DNA from 3 places in the Methylomonas sp. EFPC1 genome. Region 2 is predicted to be linked to each of the others. Evidence: riboswitches for the same ligand, from Rfam matches in the RefSeq annotation. Region 2 holds a riboswitch; each other region holds the start of a gene.
What was found. Region 2 has a riboswitch for cyclic di-GMP ahead of JWZ98_RS23265 (hypothetical protein). Riboswitches for the same ligand answer to the same signal wherever they lie in the genome.
Positions count from the first base shown of each region.

Region 1: linked by a shared signal. The riboswitch ahead of JWZ98_RS18625 (hypothetical protein) and the one ahead of JWZ98_RS23265 (hypothetical protein) in region 2 are both predicted to bind cyclic di-GMP.
Region 3: linked by a shared signal. The riboswitch ahead of JWZ98_RS12455 (hypothetical protein) and the one ahead of JWZ98_RS23265 (hypothetical protein) in region 2 are both predicted to bind cyclic di-GMP.

Region 1 is NZ_CP070494.1:4,067,472-4,075,247, reverse strand. Features, by position in the region: gene JWZ98_RS18635 (FecR domain-containing protein) at 1-88, shown strand, start outside; gene JWZ98_RS18630 (TonB-dependent receptor) at 391-2,925, shown strand; cyclic di-GMP riboswitch class I at 3,004-3,082, shown strand; gene JWZ98_RS18625 (hypothetical protein) at 3,155-3,943, shown strand; gene JWZ98_RS18620 (hypothetical protein) at 4,099-4,941, shown strand; gene JWZ98_RS18615 (hypothetical protein) at 4,938-5,798, shown strand; gene JWZ98_RS18610 (hypothetical protein) at 5,798-7,588, shown strand; gene JWZ98_RS18605 (cohesin domain-containing protein) at 7,707-7,776, shown strand, end outside.
Region 2 is NZ_CP070494.1:3,827,686-3,835,332, forward strand. Features, by position in the region: gene JWZ98_RS17485 (response regulator transcription factor) at 16-564, opposite strand; gene JWZ98_RS17490 (ATP-binding protein) at 542-1,915, opposite strand; gene JWZ98_RS17495 (hypothetical protein) at 2,182-2,457, opposite strand; cyclic di-GMP riboswitch class I at 2,836-2,920, shown strand; gene JWZ98_RS23265 (hypothetical protein) at 3,021-4,133, shown strand; gene JWZ98_RS17505 (hypothetical protein) at 4,233-5,003, shown strand; gene JWZ98_RS23270 (sulfotransferase) at 5,148-6,800, opposite strand; gene radA (DNA repair protein RadA) at 6,842-7,647, opposite strand, start outside.
Region 3 is NZ_CP070494.1:2,666,090-2,673,865, reverse strand. Features, by position in the region: gene JWZ98_RS12465 (cytochrome c peroxidase) at 1-410, opposite strand, end outside; gene JWZ98_RS12460 (hypothetical protein) at 603-1,436, opposite strand; gene JWZ98_RS12455 (hypothetical protein) at 1,633-2,382, opposite strand; cyclic di-GMP riboswitch class I at 2,809-2,883, opposite strand; partial or broken gene JWZ98_RS23210 (IS5/IS1182 family transposase) at 3,382-3,486, shown strand; gene JWZ98_RS12450 (hypothetical protein) at 3,599-3,982, shown strand; partial or broken gene JWZ98_RS12445 (XdhC family protein) at 4,150-4,437, shown strand; gene JWZ98_RS12440 (nucleotidyltransferase family protein) at 4,430-5,020, shown strand; gene JWZ98_RS12435 (M15 family metallopeptidase) at 5,024-5,569, shown strand; gene JWZ98_RS12430 (SulP family inorganic anion transporter) at 6,065-7,699, opposite strand.

The sequences.
Region 1 (7,776 bases), 240 kb from region 2:
GCCCGATGAGGCACTGTCCTCGGTGCGTAAAGCGCTGGCGTTGCAAGAAACCCGTATCGGTCCCTGGTGGGTGTTGCTGCATCGCTGATTTTTTGGGTGCTGTAAGCCACTCCGGGCAGCGCGCGCATGTCCAAAACGGTTTGGCGCATATTAGTCGAAAATTCCAGCCCACCGGCTCAAGCCTTCAACGGCGGTTCCCTATTTACCCGCATTCAAGCAAAAGTCGTCCTTCCGCCGGAAACTTCCTCAGTCGCGCAGCGCTGCGATTTTTTCAACGCAGTTTTGCCGGAATGGAGACGATTTTTTGCCAATCAGGAAATTTTTGTGATCGATTTTTGTACTGAAACGACTTCTATGTTGAGAAACATTATTTTTCGGACAGGACGGATCTTGAAAGCACGGATTAACGATTTTCGCTACCCGCTGGCAGTGGGCGTATGGCATCGGCCAGCCGTATATCTGTGCTATGCGCTGAAAGGCAACCGTGTCGGTGTCGATACCTGGGTGTTGATCGGGCTGGTGGCGGCCGGCGGACAATGGAGCAGTAGCCAGGCGGTCGCAGCGGAAGTGGTTCGCCACTTCAATATCGGCGGCCAGTCCTTGAATAACGCGCTGATTCAATTTGCCGCGCAAGCCGAGTTGGAATTGATTTTTTCAGCGGACATGTTGCGTGAGCTTGCCAGCCCAGAGCTGCTCGGGGACATGTCGGCAGAGCAGGCGTTGACACACTTGCTGCATGGTAGCGGTTTTACCTACCGTTTTATCGATACCGACACGGTGACTTTGGAACGCAGTCCGGCGGCAACAGATCTGTCTAGCCTGCCGCCCGCCGTTACTTTGGATGCCATGACTGTCGTGGGCTCGAAAACAGCGGAGGCCGGTGCGGAAATCGCCACCGAGCCGATGCTTGACGAGGCGCGGACCTATGCCGTCAGGCATATTGCCAGCGCCACCGGGACCGACACGCCAATCAAGCAAATCCCGCAGTCGGTGCACGCGCTTAACCGCCCCTTGTTAGACGACCAGCAAACGATCAACCTCAGCGAATCCTTAGTCAATGTTAGCGGCATAGTGGCGCGCAATACGCTCTATAGTCCGGTTATCGAAGGCACCTTAATTCGCGGTTTTCGTTCCGAACAACTGCTGGATGGCTTTACCCAGTACTACAACCCCGGTGACCGGGAAAGCACTATTAATATCGAAAGAATCGAAGTGCTGAAGGGTTCCAACGCCTTGCTCTACAGCGGCGGCTCGGGCTCCCCGGTGGGCGGGGTGGTGAATCTGCTTGCTAAATTGCCGCAGGCCAAAGCCTTCGGCGAAGCGGGTTTTAGAATCGGCAGCCACAGCTTTTATCAGCCGTATTTCGATGTCAATCAACCCCTAAACGCCAATATTTTGTTGCGCATGACGGGCGAATATACCAACGCCAGACATAACATCGACATAATCGAAACGCAGCGTTTTAACCTTAACCCGGCCCTGACGCTGACCGATAACGACCAAACCCGTTTGACGATCCAAGCCAAACTGTCGCGTTGGCAGCAACCGGAGTACCAGGGCTTGCCCGCCACCGGCAGCATCGCCGGCGATTTTGTTACCCGGCCCGATCTGTTCCCGGGGCCGGCCAATCTGCCCGATAGCCATTCGGATGCCGATGCGGTATGGGCTACGCTGGACCGGCAGCTCACCGGGAGCTGGCGCTTAAACCTGAAGGCGCGCTATGCGCAGGCTGAATTCGACGAGAAAATTCAGACCCTGTTCGGTAGCGATGGCCTGGTCGCGGATCGGCCCTTGCTGCCGGCATCGCACTGGGCATTAGTGAACGCCGAATTGTTTCAACAACAGCATGAACGCAGCGTATTGGGCAATTTGCAGGGCAAATTTAAGCTGGGTCCCAGCGAAAACAATCTGTTGTTGGGCGCTGATTACAGCCGTTTGCAAGATGCCGGCTTTATCGAGGGCGATTTCGGCGCCTTAGGATTCGGCGTCGGTACGGTCGATCTGCGCGCACCGCTATTTGACTCCCCTTATGCCGTACCCGGTCCGGGCCGGGACAATCAGTTCATCGAAAACCTCACTTACGGCGCTTACCTACAGTGGCAAAGCACGCTGTACCGGCGTTTGCATTGGCTGTCCGGTCTTAGGCTGGGCAAGGTGGGTATCGATTTTAATAACGCGCAAACTGGGGTAAATGTCACCACGGATACGCTGAAATGGTTGCCGCGCCTAGGCGGCGTGATCGACCTAAACGACGAGGTTTCCTGGTTTATTTCTTATAGCGAGGGCATGCGCGGCCAACCGTTTGTCAATTTCGTCGATACGCCGGCCCCGGAATTGTCGAATCATCTGGAAACCGGTCTGAAATTCAATTTTGCGAATCAATTCAGCGGCCAACTGGCGTTGTACCAAATCGAGCGCAGCCAGGTCGCGGTCACCGACAGCAGCGATTTCCTGCGGCGTTCGGTCGCCGCAGGGCAGCAACGCTCGCGCGGTATCGAAATGGATTTGCTCTGGCAACCGGTCGAGGGCTTCAGTGTGCTGGCAAACTATGCGCATACCGACGCCCGCTTCATGGACGACAAAGCCGGGGTGGCTGCCGGCAATCGCTTGGCTCAAGTCCCGGAAGATGCCGGGCGGCTCTGGGCGCATTACCGTTTTCAGCAGAATGAGTTGCAAGGTTTTAGCTTGGGTTTCGGCGTGTACGCCCGCGCCGGCGCTTATTTATCCAATAACAATCGCTTTAAAACCGCCGGCTACCACAGCTTCGACGCGGCGTTGGCTTACGAAACCGGGCGTTTCCAATGGGCGGCCACGGTCAAAAATCTCAGTGATGAGGATTATTTTCAGCCCTACGGCTATTTCGAGGGCCGGGTAGCGCGGGCAGCCGGCCGCGCCGGGTTTCTAAGTTTTTCAATCAAGTACTGATGCCGTCGTTAACTATTTGCCACAGGAGTTTTTCAGGAGCACCTCACTCAGGGATTTAGAGTGATGTCGTAAGGACCGCGACAAACATGCCACATCCGCCGCGAGACGGAGCCGGAAAGCCACGGGTCTTGGAGATTAAGACAGCCGGGTTACCTGCCAGTTTAAGACCCGAAATTCGGGTTGGCGATTTGCAGATTAACTTTAACCGTAATTTATTAAGGAATAAAAAATGACAATCTTGCACTACAACCGCACTCAATGGGTAAGCGCCGGCCTGCTCGCCTTAAGCGCATTGACCGCCGTTTTGGCGCCTGCTACAGCCAGCGCCGCGCAAGTCAGCGGCGATGCCACCATTACCATCAACAATGCCGCTTTTGCGGCGGCATCGGTCAATGTCGGCAGTGGCTATCCGAATGGCTGGATTGTCGCGAAACATTGGGGCGCCAGCGATAATTTACTGGGCATCACCGGTGCAACCACCGGCGGAACGACGCTATCGGCAACTGCCAGCACCGCGATGTCGTTTGCGGTTAACGCCAACACCACGACCAACAGCTATCCGGCTGCCGGTCCCTATGGCCGTACCGAACAAGCCACGACGATGGACGCCGGCAATACCTCGGTCGGTCAAATCGGTCTGAGCGGCGCCTGGTTATTGACCAGCCAAGGCGGCAGCGGCATTTTGACGCCCTACGACTTTAGCCTGGTAAAAACCGGAAGCACCTGGAATATCAAAACCTACGATACCGGTTTTGGCTACCAAAATTTCTTGAAGCTGACCAACGTCTCCGAGTCGCTAAGCAGCAATGGCGAATTACTACTGAGCGGCGACTTGCAATGGACCGGTTTGTGGGCCGGTTTGGTTGGCGCCAATACCAATGCCGTGGTCGGTACTTTTAGCCTGGCGCCTAGCACGGCGCCATCGGCGGTACCGGTACCGGCGGCGGTCTGGATGTTCGGCAGCGGGCTGCTGGGCTTGCTGGGTGCAAGTCGCAGAAAAGCCTTGGTCGCAGCTTAACTCACAAAGTGGGCTTGGGGCGGTCGCCAAGATTCGCTTCGGGCCCGGACTTTCGGCAATAAATCCCTCTTCGTGCCCGCATGCCGTCGACTACGGCCGCTTGTGTATTCAGGCAGGGAGAGGGCTTATTCTGACCATCCGCTGATAGGGATTTTATGAAGATCAACAAAAACTGTGGCTATCCCACTTTGGTGGTGCGGGCGATGCTAGCCATCGGTATGGGAATGGCCTCGGCAAGCGCCGACGCCGCGACATTGAATGCGCCATCCGGCGGTACGTTTACGATGAACCTGGACCGGAATGCGCTGGCACCTTATGCCGGGGGCTATTACTTGTCGACGTTTTGGAGTACGGCAACGTCCAATGCTGATAATCCGGCCAATACCGGCGACCATTTGCTTAGCCAACTCAATACCACCGAGATTTCCGGACTCAATCAGGTGTTCGAGTTGACGGCTATCGGTAGCGATCCCAGTCCGCAAGCCAGCCAGCGTTACGTCAAAGCCACATCAGCCGATTTTGCCATCGATACCATCACGCTGGCCGGCGTGGCCGGGGCACAAGTGGGCATGACCGGCGTGCAGGGTTTTTATGCGCCGAACTGGCCGCCGACTGGAGCCGGCTTGGTCAACGGCGATTTTTCGCTGCTTTACGATGCCAACCGGCAAACTTTGGGCCGCACCGGTTGGTACCTAGCCAATAACATTTATTTCACGATGGCGGTGTACGACTTAAACAACCTGAGCCTGAGCTTTAGCAACGCCGGAAACTGGCAGTTGAGCGGCGATTTACTGATGTCGCCGGAAAACGCCGGCATGTTGCAAGGCGCGCAACTGGTCGATGTCGGCAGTTTCTGTTTGGGCACGGGTGCCTATGCCGGTTGCGGACAGGTATCGGCGGTGCCGCTACCCGCTGCGGTCTGGTTATTCGCTAGCGGCTTTTTGGGCTTTATCGGCATAGGCCGTAGGCCATATCTTTCAAGGAGTGTGACATTATGAAAATCAATAATCATCGATCATCCGCCTGGCTATTAGCCGTTTTCGGTGTATTGTCGATCAGCCAAGCCCACGCCGCGACAGTCAGCGGCGGTGCGCTGGTCCTTAACCTAAACCGCGATGTGCTAATCGCCAGCCTTGATGTGAACGATTATCCAGACACGCCCACTGCGGACTTTCCGATTTGCTGCCGGCCTTCTATTTATCTGGAAGAGTTTTACGACGCTTCGGCGGCATCAAAAACCTTTGTTGAGCTGCGGGACGGCAATACGCCGGATTTGTACGATACGGTGGCCGATGAAATTCCGGCAACCGGGTTGCAATTTAGTGTCAACGGGGTGAGTCCGATAGTCAATCCGGGCGGGCGGCAGAACAGAAATACCACTTTCGCGTTCGAGCCCGGCAATTTGTTCGGCACTGCCAGCGGTAGCATCGGGTTAGGCGGTGTCATGCGTTTTAGAGTGGACGTCGATCCGCCGACCAATAGAGTGTTGTTGGGCGATATGACCTTGGAATACGATCCGGCTCTTGAAGCGGCGACGCCGGGGCGTACCGGTTGGGTGATTACCAATCACATCGGTTTCGATGCGGGCGGTTTTGAGTTGTTTGATGTCACAACCGCAATAGTCGGGAATACGTTAAGCCTTAACGGCAATCTTGGGTTAGGGTGGGGCTTCGATCATCTGGGCGCTCGCGACGCCCGCTTGCGCGATACGCGCATCGGTACTTTCAGCTTCCAAACCACCGTGGTGTCGGGAGAAACGCCGGCGGCGGTGCCTTTGCCGGCTGCTGTCTGGTTGTTTGCCGGCGGTTTGGCCGGACTGTTTCTGAATAACCGTTCCGACAAAAGGATGGCGTGATGAAGCCAGCCGAAGATCCAGAATTGATTCGGCCATGGACTGCCGTTTACCCAGCGCCTGACGAACACCACCCTGCATATTTTCGCCGCGGCGGCTGGGTAAAAATCGCGGCAGGCTTAGGCATCGGTTTGACATTGACGACAGCCGCGCAGGCAGGGCCTTCCCCGGTAATAAGCTTTGGACAGTACCGTAGCCATCAAGTCAATGTCGATGCGGAGGGGCAAAACATCGCCGGCGACAAAGGCAACGAACCGACGCTGGCCTTGAATCCGCTAAATCCCGCCAATATTGTCGTGGGCTGGCGTAAGTTCGATTCACCGCCCACTGCCGTCAAACACGGCGGCTATGCCTATAGCTTTGACGGCGGCGCGAGTTGGACTACCGGCATGCTGCCGGCCTTACCACTGCAAACTCGCACCGATCCGGTGTTGGAGGTCGATGCCTTGGGCAATTTCTATTACCAGTCTTTGGCGGTATCGGATAGCACTTCGGTGTTTAAATCCGGCGACGGCGGCGTGACTTGGTCGGAACCCGTGTATCAGTTTAAAGGCGACAAGAACTGGCTGGCCATCGATAAAACCGGCGGTCCCAGCGACGGGCATATTTACAGCACCTGGCGGCGGCCGGCCGACAGTAACCCCGATCCAAATTATGTCCCCAAATATTTCATCCGATCCACGGACGGCGGTGTCAGTTATCAAGAACCGGATGCGGCATTGCCGGTGGCAAACTTTGGCTTTGGTCGGCTGACCATCGGCGCGGAAGGCGAGGTTTATCTATTCGGCGTCGATGAAACGATTTTGTCCGTCAGTGCCTTGGGCATAGTGCGTAGCGGGCACTATTTCCTGAAATCGGTTGATGCCAAAGATCCCGCCGCTTCACCCACCTTTACCGCGCAAAAGGTCGATATGGGCGGCAACAGCATGATGTTCCTGTCGCCGAGTTTGCAGTTGCCCAACCCGCTGGGCGGCGACGGCGATGTGCAAATTGCCGCCGATCAATCGGCCGGGCCGTTGCGCGGCAATATTTATTTGCTGGCGCATGTCTCCCCCTATGCCTGGCAAACTGGCGACGATCCGCAGGATATTCATTTCGTGCGCAGCAGTGACGGCGGCGCTACCTGGTCGGCGCCGGTGCGGGTGAATGACGATCCACCCGCCGCCAACGCTTATCAATGGTTCCCGATGTTGGCCGTGGCGGCCAACTCCCGCCTCGACGCGGTGTGGTACGACACCCGTAACGGTAGCGGCAGCGCACCGTATCGCTATTCCCAGCTTTACTACTCCTACTCCTGGGACGGCGGCGCAACCTGGAGCAAAAATCAGGCGGTCACACCGGTGTTCAATACGCATCTGCCGTATAACATCGTGAACGGCGAAGAACGGCAAGGCGACAAAATGGGCGATTACACCCAGATGGTTTCCGACGCCAACGGCGCGCACATTGCTTACACCGCCACCTACCACGGCGAGCAGGATGTGTATTACTTAAATGTATTTCCGGATTGCAATAACAATGGCAAATCGGACGTGCTGGATATTCAAAACCGGGTCAGCGGCGATACCAATTTGAATCATCTACCGGATAGTTGCGAGAACATCGCGGTAAAAGGCGATCTGGACGGCGACCGCGATGTCGATCAACTGGATTTGAACGTGGTCATTGCGGCACGCAACCAACCGGCTACCGGTATAGCCGATCCCCGTGATCTGGATAAAAACGGTGTGATCAATGTGTTGGATGTGCGCAAGCTGACTTTGCTGTGTACGCGCTCGCGCTGTGCGATTTAAACGAGCTTGATTCAAGCGGCTGGTAGTCAGATTTCTCCAATCTGACGCACGCACCGAAATTACTCCGTCATTCCCGCGCACGCGGGAATCCAGGGTGCCGAATATAGGACTAACAACGATGATGAAACAACTAAAAGCCGGCCTGGTCGGTATAGCATTATTCGCCGCCAGCGGTGTGGCCGATGCGG
Region 2 (7,647 bases):
AATGGTGCTGGTCACCTACTCTTTTACCGGCCGTTTTTCCAGCTTTCTTTGCAAGGTTCTTCTGTGCATATTCAATGCTCTGGCGGCGGCAGAGATGTTACCGTCGTGCTGCATCAGCACCTTTTGCAAGTGTTCCCACTCCAAGCGCTTCACCGATAGCGGATTGTCGCTGATCGCTACCGAGGCATCGCCTTCGTTTTTATATAAGGCACTAACAATCTCATCGGCATTCGCCGGCTTGGTCAGATAATGAATCGCGCCCAATTTGATAGCCTCCACCGCAGTGGCGATACTGGCGAAACCGGTCAGCATGACGATTTGGGTATTGTCATCTAAAGAAATCAATTTCTTGACCATTTCCAAACCGGAGTCAAAACCGATCCGCAAGTCGATTACCGCGTATTCAGGCTCGGTTTGTTCCGCCAGTTTCATCGCCGTATCAACATCATTGGCGACAGTCACTTGAAAATTGCGCTTTTCCAACGCCGGCTTCAACACCGAACAAAAGGTGACGTCATCATCGACAAGCAATAAATTGGGCTTATCCATAGGTAATTGGTTCATGCATACTCTCCTTAGCTAAAAGCGGCAAACTGATTTCAACGCAAGCACCGCCCGACTCTAAATTACTGAACTGTATTTTACCGCCGAGTCGCTTGATAGTGGTATAAGTCAAAAACAAGCCAACTCCCATACCTTGCTTATTGCTCTTGACCGGTTGGTGCCCGGCAAACTCGATAAATTCAGCCGGCAAGCCTGGACCGAAATCCCGGATTTTCAAGTTTAGCGTTGATTCATCCCATTCCACATGAAACTCGATGCCCGCATCGACCGGCGATGCCTCGGCAGCGTTATTTAGGATATTAATGATGGAGTGAGTCACCGTACGTTCCGCAATCACGCGCGCTTCCATATCCACATTCGGCGAAATAAATAGCTTGAGCCTGGTAGCGGCTTTATGCGTGCGCCACTGGCCTAATACTTCATCGATATATTCGCTCACCAGCATCACCTTGCCGGATTCCGCCCGCATCTCGCCGGCGGAGGCCGACATCACCGACAAAGCTTGTTTGCAGCGATCAATCTGCTGTTGAACAATCATCAGTTTCTGATGCAGATCCGGATAGCGATGCGCCGACAGCTCTTCCGCCATCTCATGCGTCAAAATGGCGATCGTCCCCAGCGGCGTACCCATATCATGCGCGGCGCTGGCCGCCAAGGTGCCTAGGGACACCACGCGCTCGTCGCGTAGCGCACTCTCGCGGGCATCCGCTAAATTACGCTCCCGCTCTTTCAAGGTCTTGGACAGTTCGACCACAAAAAAGGCGACTAAGCCGGCGCTAAACACAAAACCAAACCACATGCCGAATACATGCAGATTGAAATAACGCCTGTCGTTCATCAAATGCATTTGCAGGCTCATTTCCGGCGTCATCTCCGTCATCGCCGGATGGGCCATGTGCGGCTCGACAGCCGGCAAGGGTACGTTGTAGGCAATCAGCACCGTATACACGCAGGAGGTAATGATCACCATATTCCAGGCATAAGCCTGCGGCAGCATGATCGCAGTTACAATCAAAGGCAGCAGAAACACCCAAATGATCGGGTTTGATGCCCCACCGGTCAAATAAAGTAAATAGGCCAACGCCAGTACATCCATGCATATTTGCGAAAAAATCTCGTGCTCGGTAACTTCTTCCGGGGTTCTCAGCCGCAGCCAGGTGTACAGATTGAGTATGGAAATCGCAAAAATCGCCAGCCACAGCTGGTTTTGCGGCAAATTAATACCTAGACCGTTCACCGCAATAAACACCGCCACCGTAACGGCAAACAGCATCAAATTTCTAAGAATGTATAACCAACGCAGGTTTTCGCGAATGGATATTTCGGCTTTGGGCAGAATGTGTGAAAGCATAGAAACAACACTAAATTGAAGAAAGCATCGCCGCTAGATATTACCGGCGCTTGCTTACCAAGGTGGAAAGCCGATCAAACCTGGATGGCGGCCACCTAAGTATTCAATCGATTTTTGATAGCAAGCTTCACTCCAACCGCTAAGCGCAAGAGCAAATACGGAATTAAGCTAGCCGCTTACAAGATCGAAAGATAATCTACGAGCTAATCCTTTCGGAGCAAGCGTCACGATCTGACGAATCATGTCCCAAAAAATAGTGCGGCATATCACGCACCAGCCAAACGCCAGCCGCCGTTTTTATCCACCCACCTCATGCTCAGCCAGTACCAAAACGTCATAGGCAGCATCATCGCAAACCATTCCCAATCGTCGATCAAAAATAATTTGGCAACCCAACCGTTGCCATCGAAATAGAGCGGCCAAGGCACACAGTAAAGAGTAAAAACAATACTACTCCAGATCAACAGTAACGCGCCTTTGCGGGTTTCTATACTCGACAGGGCCAGGAACACCCACAGCGGGGTTTTATCGGTTTTTTGCATACATCTCTCCACAGAAAAATCTCGTGCCAACCCAATTAGCGGCGCAACAACCTAACAATAAACGACTAGAAAATAAAGAAATTCCTGATCAAATCCACCAAAACAAACTTCACCACCAAGCGGGGATTATCTCCCAACAATTGAACTGTGTTATTTAAAATAAGCGCATGCGCTATTTCGCTGAATTTCGCCGGCAGCTCATTCATGCCATCCCAGGCAAAATAAGCAGCAATACAATGATATTTATATATTTTATTAAGTTGGCCCACTATTCGCTGTAACTAGTGTACTTGCTTCGTGGTTTGCTTTCCGAAAAAGCGGTTAGTAGGTCTCTACCCCTGCCATGTCTGCCGCCGGCGGAATGAGCAAATCTCTGAAAGCAAGCTTTGCCACACCCGTCGTGAGGCGGGGCCGGAAAATCACGGTTCTTAAAAAACGATTTAAAGAAGGCCGGATTGCCCCCATGCGCGCCATGGGCGAGGGCAAAGTTTGGCTCGCTGCTGTTGGTCAAGTTTTGTCAGTTTCGCTGTTACCTTTAATTCCAATAACAAAAGAGGACGATCATGATCTTTCATAAAACGGCTATAGCAGCTATTTTGACAACTGGCCTAGCGGCTGTTTCCAGCCAAGCGTTCGCGCACTCTTACTACAACCTGACCGGAGCGGGCTCAGTAACCTCCGGTAACTCCGCTATCGGCTTCGGCATCGCCAACAGCATCAACGGTACAGACGGTGTATCTGCAAACTCCAACGGCACCAATAGAGTCGCCAACGGTACCAACGTTTATACAGTCGGCGACTTAAACGCGAACACCTTAATTCCGGGCACAGGTACCGCGGCTGAGACAGCCACAGAAGTAGCAGGCAACCTGCCCTATATGTGGTATTCAGGTCAGCATACAACCGCTGCCGGCTTCACCAAACGCGAGTTGCATACCGGCTCCAGCGCTACAGACAACGATGGCGCACTGACAGCAAACCTTATTAGCTCAAACCCTAGCTTCGGCACTAACACTATCGGTAGCTTGTGGAAAGCTTACTCGGACAAAAACGGCGGCACTAACGCCGCCACCTGGGGCACCATCATGGCCGACCTACCGGCTGATGGCGACCATCCTTACTTGGCGGTAGCAGGCAATTCAGCTTCAACCGGCTTGGGACTGGACTACGGCTTGATTCATATTAGCTGCGGCGCAAACACAGCAAGCGCTAACTGCGCCAGCGCGGGCAATATCAAAACCACCATTACCGTGAAAAACGACGCCGATTACAGCCAATTTAACGGCTTATTGGACGTGGCCCTGTATCGCAATGTGGACAGCAGTTCCACATCTGACCGTAACGCGGCTGCCACAATCGGCGAAACGGGCCTGCAAGGCTCAAGCTTGGGCGAAGCTATCTGGACAGCCAGCATGAGCAGCACTTCCGACACCTTGTTCTACTCGTTTGTGTTCGATCAAGCAGAGTGGAATGCCACAGGCACACCAGGACTACACACCAATGGCTTTTATACCTTGGTGGTCGGCGCGCACGGTGGCAGCGCGCTCGATGGCGTAACCTACGACGTACTGGTTACCACTTCGGCAGTGCCTGTTCCAGGCGCAGTCTGGCTGTTCGGCAGCGCCATGGCCGGCTTGATCGGTTTCGGCCGCCGCAAACAAGCACTAGCGGCTTAATTACCCAGCGGGATTGCCGCCAAATAGCGGCAATCCCATCACCAAGCGCTGTTTAACGACAGGCTTACACTCATATATTTGATTCGATAGATATCCAAAATGACTGCAAACTTAACCTTTAAAAAACTAGCACTAGCCGGCGCCATGGGCACGTTAATGTCGATCAGCGGCATGGCTAGCGCTCACGTAACCTACAATCTGGCCTCCGGCGATACCTTGCCACCGGACGGTTCCGCTATAGGCCCATGGTCGGCCGGCGATCCAGGCTACATTGGCAATTTGCCCGCCACCTGGGTCGCGATGATCCATAACGACGGAGGCATAGCTACCTCGCAAACCGCCAGCGGCCACGGCATAGGCATGGGCGCCAAAGCTTATAAAGACGGCGCGACAAACTGGGGGCATACCGCCGATTACGGTTTGTTTGAATTGCATGCCGATGCGGAAGTGACCATCACCGTATCGTCGGACGGCTCCAATCTGCGCCCGGCTTTTGGCTTGTGGAGCGGCTGGGATACCGCGGGTAGCAGCAGTCGCCATCAGAGCTACCTGGACAACGGTGCGCTGAATCCCATGGCTGCCAGCCCACTTGGCACAACGCTGGCTTTGGTTGACGCAAACGCCTGGGCCTTCGCAGCCACTCAAGGCACCACCGCCACAGCGACGCTGACCCGTTTCCTGACTGCCGGTACTTACACGCTGATTTTGGGTGGTTACGACGGCACGGTAGGCGGCGCCAATCTGGCCTATACCGCTACCATCTCCGCCGCGGCATCACCGGTACCCTTACCGGGTGCGGTTTGGCTGTTCGGTAGCGCGATGGCCGGCTTAGTCGGTTTCGGCAAACGCAAATCACCGGATAGCATCTAATTCGATTCGACTTACCTGACTGCGACAGAACTAGGTTAGATCGGTTTCGGTCAAGGATGACCGGGAGCACGGAAGCTCCATTTTTACATCCGTTTGATCGTAGTCTACTTGATCAAAAAGCTTGAACAACCCTGCCCATTCGCTTCATTCGTAACCGAACGCATCGATATACGGCGCTAAAATCGGTAATACGGGTTCGTAAAACTTTTCATAGTGCTGCCAACGCGCCACCGAGCGCGAATAAATCGGCTGAGCGACAGCGGCAAAACTCGGCGTGGCAATGTAACGGCCCTTAGCCTTCTCATGAAACGCGCTAACTTCGGCCACCCATTCCAAATCCAATAACGCAAACACCCGGCGAAAACTGTTTTCAAAATCGTTCACGGTGTCCTCGTAACGCAATTCCATATAACGCGGCTGCATCATCGGCTTTATGTAAAACCAAAGGTCCATCACGGCCGCATATTGCTTGGCCACGCCTTCCCAGCTCAGCAAATTGATTGTCACGCTAGACGGCTTAAACGCCTGTTGAAAACAACTCAAACACACATCGCGCGGATCGCGCAGCGCAAAGATAATCCTGGCCTCCGGAAATAGGCAGCTAATCAAACCTATATCGATACTATTCAGTGCCACTTTATCGATAAAGCATTTATTCAAGGCGTCCGCGCCGTATTCCTCACCAACCCGCCGCCAATAGTAAGCGCGCAACTTTCGGACATCATCCAGACCAAGCTGGCGGAGGGCGGCCGGAATGTCTTCTCGCACACCGCTCAACCTTTGCAGCTCTTGAATCAAACCATGAATCAGATCATTTTCATCGGAGGTAAACACCTCGGGATGCGCCGCCAACACTTGCTCGGTCAACGTCGTGCCCGAACGCAAAAAGCCCAGCAGAAACGTCGGGGCCGGCAAGTTATCGGCAAAGTCGCTTAGCGCCCATCGATGCAATAACGCCTGATCAAAGCCCTGCTTGTTGCGTTGAAGCGCGCGAAACACCTGTCCGGCGTCAAGCGAGCTGAGTTCAGGTAATTGCTTATACAAAGCCTTTGCTTGTTGGCAAGCCGCAAACGATGCATCGTATTCTTCCAATTTATCCAGCACCCCAACCAACTCCTGCCAGGCGCGTGCGGTCTGCTGCATATTGCGATTGGCGGCTATCACAGCCTGAAAGCGCTGCTTGGCTGCCGGCAAACGGTTTAAATGCGCTTCCAGCACCGCCAGCATATTATTGCAGGCCGGATCATCCGGACGTAACTCGCAAACCTTGCTGGCAAAAGGCAAAGCCTCTTCGAATCGATTAACCCGCGTCAAATACAGGGCGCGATTATTCAGCGCGGCAGGGTTCTCAGGTTCCAGTTTGACCGCCAACTCGGTCAGTTTCAGCGCCGTATCCAGATCGCCCCAGTGATGCAATTGCTCGGCCAGCTCCAAAATAAAACGGATATTGCGGGTTTGCTGAGCGTCGATTTCCAGTTGAAGAGCGGCCTGCTGCAGATAGGCTAAGCCTTCCCGGCGCTGCTGCTGCCAACACAAAGCCTGTCCCAATCCGGCCAGTGCTTCCGCATGATTGGGTTGGATCGCTAACACTTGCCGAAACCCATGCAACGTACCCGCCATATCGCGCCGGGCAACGGCTTGCCAGGCTTGCTTTAAGGCGTCGTCCACACTGGGTTTAACCGGCCTCGCCGCCGCTTCGGCTTGCTTTAAACAACAGGCTTTGTATTTCTTGCCGCTGCCGCATGGGCACGGATCGTTACGGCCAAATTTAGCGTTGACGGCTGCTGTATTTTTCATATCGTTCCCTGACGAAGTTTGGCATTGATTATGGGCAGCAATTATAAATCCGCCAGCACGGCCAGCGCTTCTTGAATGTTACTGACTGCATGGATTTGCAAGTTCTTCACCGGGTCCTTGGGTTTGTTGCTCTTAGGAATAATCGCCTTTTTGAAACCGTGCTTGGCGGCCTCGTTGAGCCGAGCGTGACCGTTGGCGACTGGGCGAATTTCACCGTTTAAACCCACCTCGCCGAAGAACACCGTGTCGTAAGGAATAATCCGGTCGCGCAGGCTGGAGACCACACCGACCATGATTGCCAGGTCGGTACTAGTTTCGGACACCTTGATGCCGCCGACTACGTTGGCGTAAATCTCGTCATTGCCGGTAAAAATCCCGCCGTGGCGCGACAACACCGCCAGCAACATGGCTAGCCGGTTTTGATCCAAACCCACCGCCAGCCGGCGCGGATTACCGTACTGGCTTTCGGTGACCAAGGCCTGAATTTCCACCAGCAAGGGCCGGGTGCCTTCCCACAGCACCGTCACCACGCTGCCCGGCGAGGGCTTTTCCGCGCGGGATAAAAACATCGCCGAGGGATTTTTCACTTCCTTCAAGCCGCTGCTTTCCATTGCAAAGAAACCCAGCTCACCGACACTGCCGAAGCGATTCTTGTCAGCGCGCAACACTCTGAAACGCGAATCGTCGGTGGACGACAACACTACTTGAGCATCGACGATGTGGCTTAAGGTCATCGGCCCAGCCAATGATTGGTCCTTGGTCACGTGGCCGACCATGAAAAACGACACGCCGCTACGCTTGGCATACTGGGTCAGATAGCTCGCGGACTCGCGCACCTGCGACACCG
Region 3 (7,776 bases), 1.2 Mb from region 2:
TGATGTAGCGGAAAGTCGCCAATGCTGAGGGTGTGATTGGGTCCCAACGATGCACCCGTCATGGCATTGCTGAATGTTTGATCGCTTAAAGGGCTGGATTGGCCGCCCGGAGCAAGCTGATTTTTTACTCTGCCGTCGGCGCCGGCGTGGAAGTGGCAGGACGCACAGGCCATGCCGTCGCTACCCACGTTAGTGTCCCAGAACAGCGCTTTGCCCAAGGCAATCGCGGCATTCTTGTTGACGACAATAGGGTCCGGGCCGTCCAGTAGTCCGGGAACAGGCGGAACGGGCAAATGCTTCAGGCTTATCGGCATGGGCCCTAGTGCCAATTCGACCGCGGCGGCGCTGAAACTGAGCAGTACACCTCCGGCTAAAACAATCGCTAATTGGCTATGACGAAACAATGTCATGGTGAAACTCCACTGAGAAATGGTTGGTTGGCAACAAATACGGCCAAAACGCCCGCATCAGCGGGCTCAAGCTATAAAAAAGGCCGATAAATCACACAGCGTAATTTATCGGCCATCCTTATTCCTTTGGCGAAGTCCCTCGCCAAGCTTCCTTTTTTTATAGGAACATCGGCTTATCTGCTGGGTGTTGGCTTACGCTTTAGCGTTGCGTTTGCCTCTGCCTATAAAGCCGGCCAGTGCCGTGCCGAACAGCCAGACAGCGGAGGGTACTGGCACCGCCGCCGGTGTGTAGGTAGAAGGGGCGGCCGACGCGGAAATGTTCAAAGAGATGCCGGCACTGCTTCCGAGGACGTCTGCACCGCCGACGAACACGGCATACCAGCCAGCTTGCAAGTCGTTCAGTGTCAAGGTCGCGAATCTTTTGGTGTTGGCAAAAGCAGGGTTGCCGGTGACGCCTATAGTGCCGGATACGCCGGTTTCATACAGATTGTCGATACTGACATCGTGGGCGCCGGAGTCGATGACGCCGCCGAAAGAGTTAACGTAGTTTTTGCTTGAGGAACTGACGTAGCCCAGGGTTTCGACAATGCCGTCCGCGCCGGTTGCCCACATAATGCCTGGATCGCCGGCTTGGCCGACCGAGTTAAATTTGTGAATTTGGCCGGTTAGCTCAGCCGGTGTATCGACGCCGACCGTTTCACCCGAATAAGCCACATTGGTTCTGAAAATTGAAAAGGCCGGAAAGTTTGCGGCGGACGAACGCGCGTCGACAGTCACGGATTGGGCTGATGAGCTCAAATAGAAGTTGGTAAATGCACCTTGCATGCCCCAACCATCATTGGACAGAGACGGATTGCCCGCGAAGCCCAAATTGCTGGAATTAAAACTAGGGTTTGAGATGCTGGTGCCCAGCTCGAGAGTGTTATCGGCGCCTGACCAAGCCGCCGTCGCAGGTTGAGCAACGGCAAGGGTTAGCGCGGCGGACGATAGGGTGATTTTAAAAATAGTTTGTAAATCGATGTTCATTTTTGAGTGTCTCCAATATCTACCACATCGTTGTTTACGATTGTGGTAGATTTAAGTTGCTGTTTAATTTGGATTTGTCTGAGTATTTCGGGCCTGGCAGCCAAAAGATAGACATCTCCAAAGGGTTTAGACATGCATTGCGAGGGGTGAGTCGACAGCTGATGTCGGCTGACCTTTTCGCTCTTGTTTGCCGGGGTTACGCGGTGCGGCGTTTGCCTAATACACTGAATCCCATTAATGCAGAACCGAACAACCAAACGGCCCCTGGCACCGGCACTGCGCTAACACCCTCGCCGGTGATGGTCAAAGGCAGGCTGGCTCCGGTGACGTAGTCGGTGGCGGTCAGGGTAATTTGATAATCGAAATGATCCTGACCGGTGGCGCCCGTTATCGGGTTGACGCCGGTCGCACCGGTGATGGTGTCGCCCTTGTTGAAGCCCAGCACAGCTTCTTCGATGGTTAGAGAGTAATCGCCAAAAGCAATAATGTAATTGCCCACGTCCAATGCAGTAGCCAGGTAGGAGTCTCGGCTCAACAAGCTGCCATCGGCCCATCCGCCGGTATTGCCGGGTATGGTGTAAGCTGGGCTGTCGTCGCCGCTGACGATTTCGGTAGTCAGTGAGACTGTGTCCTGAAAAATGCGGAATTGGCTATCTGCCAGTGTCAGTTCGCCGTCGCCGTTTATATCGACATACGCGCCGGGATGCGCGCCCCAGCCCGCTGCGTAGCCTTCATTCGCCAGGACATCGATTATCACATTGGCAGCTGATGACAAGGAGAACGAGTAGAAATCGATTGTGGTGCCGGCGCCGTGAACCGGGTCGACGGTTTTATAGATGGTGCCGTTTACGGTCTCGGCTTGTACATTGCCGAGGCCTAAAAGTGAAATAGCAAGTGTTGCAGCGACCTTTTTCAAGGCAGGCGCATGTTTCGTGTTAACAGACATATTTCAATTCCTTTCATAGTAAGACGAAGATTTTTACCGGTAGGTTTTACCGGCGACATTCAATGTTTCGCAATTCCCTTTGCGAGTCGTTGCCTAACGCACCTGCGCCGGATGCCGCGATGTCAGCCTCTTACTTTCCGGTCCTTTGCGTACGGTAAGTGCTGGGCCGATGGCTTCCCGCGCAATTTGAACAGCCTTAAAACCGCTATGTATTTCAATATTCCTGAATTGATCACGCTACGCTATGGTTGCGAGAGAGACCGTCCAAAGAGTTTTAAATACCGGGCTTGCTTGCGTAGTGAGTTAAACAACGGGTTTAGCTAATCAGGTGATACAACAAACTATTCCTGACCAGTGAGCGAGCGCTATGGGTAGTTGTCGGTGTATGAATCTCGACCGGCTAGACCCTTCTCTTACCCGCTCATAAGAGGCAGCTCGACTATCTGAATCAGATCCGCAGCTTTCCGGCCCCGCCTTGCGACGAGTGTGGCGACTTGGTGGCTGCGCCCAGGTGGGTGCAGCACTATTTATAAAGCAAAACATGCGCCAAAATATATTTGAGCAAGGGTTGCTAGTGTTTTTCTATGGTTATGTTCATATAAAACAATGCGATAGGCTGTTTTGTTTGATAGGGTGGAGTAGTAATAAGTGTGGCGGTTTTCTGGGGTTTTAGATGGCTATAACGCTATGCAGAGTGTGTTATTTCGCGTATTGTGGGTTATATCCCTTATTTTTTTTAAGAGATTTTGGGCGGCGGCTTTGAGTTTGCGCCGTAAGGGTAAAAGTCATCAGTTCGGGTAGTGATATGCCAAGCTGACGATGCTTTAAAATCAGGGTGCTGGAACGAAGGTTTGGAACGAACTCCGAAATAATAATCCAACATTCTCATGCGTATCATGACTTCGTCGGCAATCGACGACCGGCCTCGCCAGAGCTTTAGTCATCTGTCAATTGTCGATGAAAATCACTCAGCCCCAGAAAAAGGTTGATTCCTCTAATCGCCTTTGCCATCAGGTGGAGAAGGCTTTTTTGCATTTAAGGCGATGGCATGGCATAGCTACTGGTTAAGCTAAAAACATCGCTTGGTTCTTGGTAGCCTTGTAGTTACGCGGTATTGCGCTTTGGGCGGCTGTGTTATGACGACACTATCCAATATTTCCAACACAAAATTTTCAAACTTAAATTAAGATGCCCGACACTTTCACCGAGGATACATATGAATAAAACCGATGCCATTTTGAACAAGGGTCAGAAGCTCTATGAAGACGATGCCTACATTTTGTTGTGGACGAAATTTTTTGGCCTGAGCCTGCTGGCGCTGACCTCTTACTATGTCTACGATAAACAAAAGCAGCGTCTGATCAAGCTCATGAGTAGAGAAAAAACCTATCTGATGAGCATCAGTTACTACCTCACCCACGATTATGGTTTTACCCCGACAATGGTGTTGGAAGGTATCAGTTTATTTAAGGATATTTCGGCGGCAATTGCCGACAGAGGCGGCGAGACCTGGAAGACCTTCTTTGCGGAAACCGCCAAAGATAAAGCCAGGACGTATGCGGTCCGGGGCATCCGTAAGGATAAAAAAGCCAAGGCTTGAGTTTCCACACCTTATGCATTTTGTGCTAGGAGGCCGTCAATAAGTCGCGGACAAAACCCTAATCAGTTTTTAACTGCTCGAGCGGCAATCTCTTTATAGGAATAGTCAGTGCAGGAATCATCCACTAAAAAACGCACGCCAATTTTTGGCAACAAACCTTTGGCTCGACCTACCAAAAGACCGGCGCGCGCATGTTGATTACCCAAAACGGCGAGTTGGTCGGTTTGCTGGGTCCGGCGCATCGCAAACAACGGTTACTGCAAAGTCTGGGCGACAACACGGCACTGATAGTCGAACGGGTGTTCCGCCCGTTCGGTTTGGACATCGGCGCGCAACCTCCGGAAGAGATTGCCTTGTCCATCGTGGCCGGCATTCAGGCCCAGTTCAACGGCCGTAGCGGCTGGCAACAGGGGATAGAGCCGGTTGCGCTCAAACATGCATGCAGCCATGGATAATGTGCATGCCGTCATACTGGCGGCCGGTGCCTCCAGCCGGATGGGCAGCCCCAAGCAATTACTGATTTGGCAGGAGCGTCCATTACTGGCGCATGCGCTTGCCAATGCGCAAGTCGTGTTGGCGGAGCGGACGGTGGTGGTATTGGGCGCAAATGCTGAGGCGATAAAAGCCGCAGTCGATTTGAGCGGCAGTAAGGTGGTATTGAATACGAGTTGGGCGGACGGGATGGCCGGTTCGATTCGGGCTGGTATCCAGGCTGTGCCGGACACGGCTAACGCGGTATTGTTGATGCTGTGCGACCAACCCTTGATCAACGCCGCGCATCTGCAAAGTTTGCTTAGCGCTTGGCAAAACGCGCCGGAGCGCATCGTCGTCAGTCAGTATGCGGAATCGTTTGGCGTGCCGGCCGTGCTTCCGGCTGCTTATTTTGACCAGCTAGCCAGCTTGACCGGCGACCGGGGAGCCAAGCCCTTGTTGCTGCGCTTCGAGGACTCACTGGTAAAAGTGCCGTTGCTGGAAGCGGGACTGGATGTCGACACCACGAGCGATTACCAACGCTTGCATGAACTCAATGAGATGTAGCCCATGATTGCCCAACCGCTTGACGAATACTTGCAGCGTATTTATGAGCTATTCATCGAACTGGGCATTCCAGAAGAGCTGCCGGCAGCCAGGGGTTTGGCATTTTGCCGCGAGCCCGCCGAATTGATCGTCGCTGACACCACGCCGCAGGGCAGGGCGTTTTATCTCACAGCGGCTGCGGCAGCCGCTTGGCACGCATTGAAACAGGCCGCCGCCGAGGAGGGCATTACGCTAGTGATGGTGTCGGCCTTTCGCAGTGCGGATTATCAAGCCGACATTATTCGGCGTAAGCTCGGGATGGGCAAAACTATCGAGGAGATTCTGCGCGTCTTGGCCCCGCCCGGTTACAGCGAACACCACACCGGGCGTGCCATCGATATAGGCAGCGACGACTGCCCGGAACTGGGCGAGCGGTTCGAACAAACGGCTGCTTTTCAGTGGCTATCAAGCAACGCAAAACGCTTTCAATTTTTTCTGTCATTCCCGCGCGATAACCGCTTCGGTTATGTTTACGAGCCTTGGCATTGGTGTTATCGGGGCGATTCGTAGCTACGTTTGGTAACTACTGACGCCAAAATAGTGGGTCTTTTTGTTATCACTGAGTCTCCAAATTAGGCTTGCAAGCCTAGACGCTATTCGGTTATCGCTTATAGGGTTGCGCATAAGGTAATTAAGCTCTCGTCTTGGGTTTTTTGCTGTCGCCAGCATCGCAAGGTTTTTACGTTGCGGACAAACTCCAAAGCCTTGCGGGCAAAGCAAACTCGTATAACCGGCTGGCAAAAAGCCTTACCCACAATGCCTTCAAAGGACTAAAGCGCCTAGCCGCTTAAACCGGACATTCAAGATTAGCACTCGCGCCTCAGCTTCGCGTCGGTTGGACTCAGTGACGAATGCCCGCTTTCAGGTTTCGGAATTCACAGCTTTCCGGCGATGAATCTGAAGAGGTGACGGTATATGCCGCCATCCCAAACTTTTTCCAGTGAGAGAAGGAGCGGATTTAGCTTTTACGAAAGCCTCTTCTGGGTTGAGGGATAAGCAGGGAAGTTATTTTTTAGTAATATCCATGGCGATCTGTTGTATTCGGTCCACCACATTTGACTTGCCGACTTGACCAACCAGCCCTGCGCGGCGGAGTTTTTCGAAGACATTCGGTCTTGCGCCGCACAGGATTAGTCTGGTTTTGTGCCGTTTGCAGTTATCCAGCAAATCCCACAGCGATTGCAGGCCGGTTGCGTCGATAAAAGGCACTTTTTCCAGGCGCAAGACCAGAATTTCGGTATGGCCGTGAATCACCTCCAGCGCGGATTCCAATCTTGCCGCCGCGCCAAAAAAGAAAGGCCCTTCCATGGCAAAAACCACGGTATTGGCTGGCAGCGTAAAATCCGCGTCATCGAGTTCTTCCATGACGGCGTCGTGCGCTTGCCGCTCTATGCCCACGGCTTCCGACATGCGTTTCATGAATAGCAGCGCCGCCAGCATCACGCCGATATTGACGGCGATGACCAAATCGCTGAACACGGTGAGCAAAAAGGTAATCAGCAGCACCGCCACATCCGACTTCGGCGCCGTTCTGAGCATGTGGCCGAAACGGTGCAACTCGCTCATGTTGTAGGCCACGACAAACAAAATGGCGGCCAACGCGCTCAGCGGAATCAACGACGCATAAGGGGCCAGCAACATGACAATGCCGATCAAGGTCAAGGTATGCACAATCCCCGCCAGTGGACTGTTGGCGCCATTGCGCACATTGGTCGCCGTGCGGGCAACCGCCCCGGTAGAGGCAAAGCCGCCGAACAATGGAGAGCATATGTTCGCAATCCCTTGACCGATCAATTCCTGATTGGCGTCATGTTTGGTGCCGGCCATGCTGTCGGCGACCACGGCGGACAGCAGCGACTCAATCGCGCCCAGCAAAGCAATCGTAAAAGCCGGTCCGATTAATTGCAGCACCTCCGATACCGACATTGCCGGCAGTTGAAATTGCGGCAACTGCTGCGGAATGCCGCCAAAGGCGCTGCCTATCGTCGCCACGCCGTCCCATTGCAATTGCCACTGCGTGCAGGTGGCAATCAACATGGCGACCAGCGGGGCGGGAATACGTTTCAGAATCCGGCCGGAAATCAGCAACACCGCCAAGGTCAAGCCACCTAACAAGGTGGTTTCAAGGTGCAGCCCAGGAAACGCCTGTGCCAACGCCCAAAATTTTTCATGAAAATTCTCGGCGCCGGCTGCGGGGCTCAAACCAAAAAAGTCTTTCCATTGCCCCACAAAAATGATGACCCCGATACCGCTGGTAAAGCCGACGATGACCGGATCGGGTATATATTTGATGACGCCGCCCAACTTGGTAAGCCCCATAAGCAATAATATGATGCCGGCCATCAAGGAAGCTATTTGCAAGCCGCCGATGCCGTATTTGCCGGTAATGCCGGCTAGAATCACGATAAAGGCGCCGGTTGGCCCCGCTATCTGCACGCGGCTGCCGCCAAACAAGGATGTCAGCCCACCGGCCACGATGGCCGTGTATAGCCCCTGCTCAGGTTTGGCGCCGGAGGCTATCGCAAAGGCCATGGCCAGAGGCAGCGCCACTACGCCGACAATCACGCCGGCCAACAGGTTATTCAGCCAATGCGCTCTGGACAATAAACCCGCGCGACTGGCTTCAAGAATTGCAATCATTGGAAAAATTTTAAATGTTTATCGATGGGACCCATGATAGCACCCGGGTTGTAGCGATTGCCGCAGGAAACAAGTCA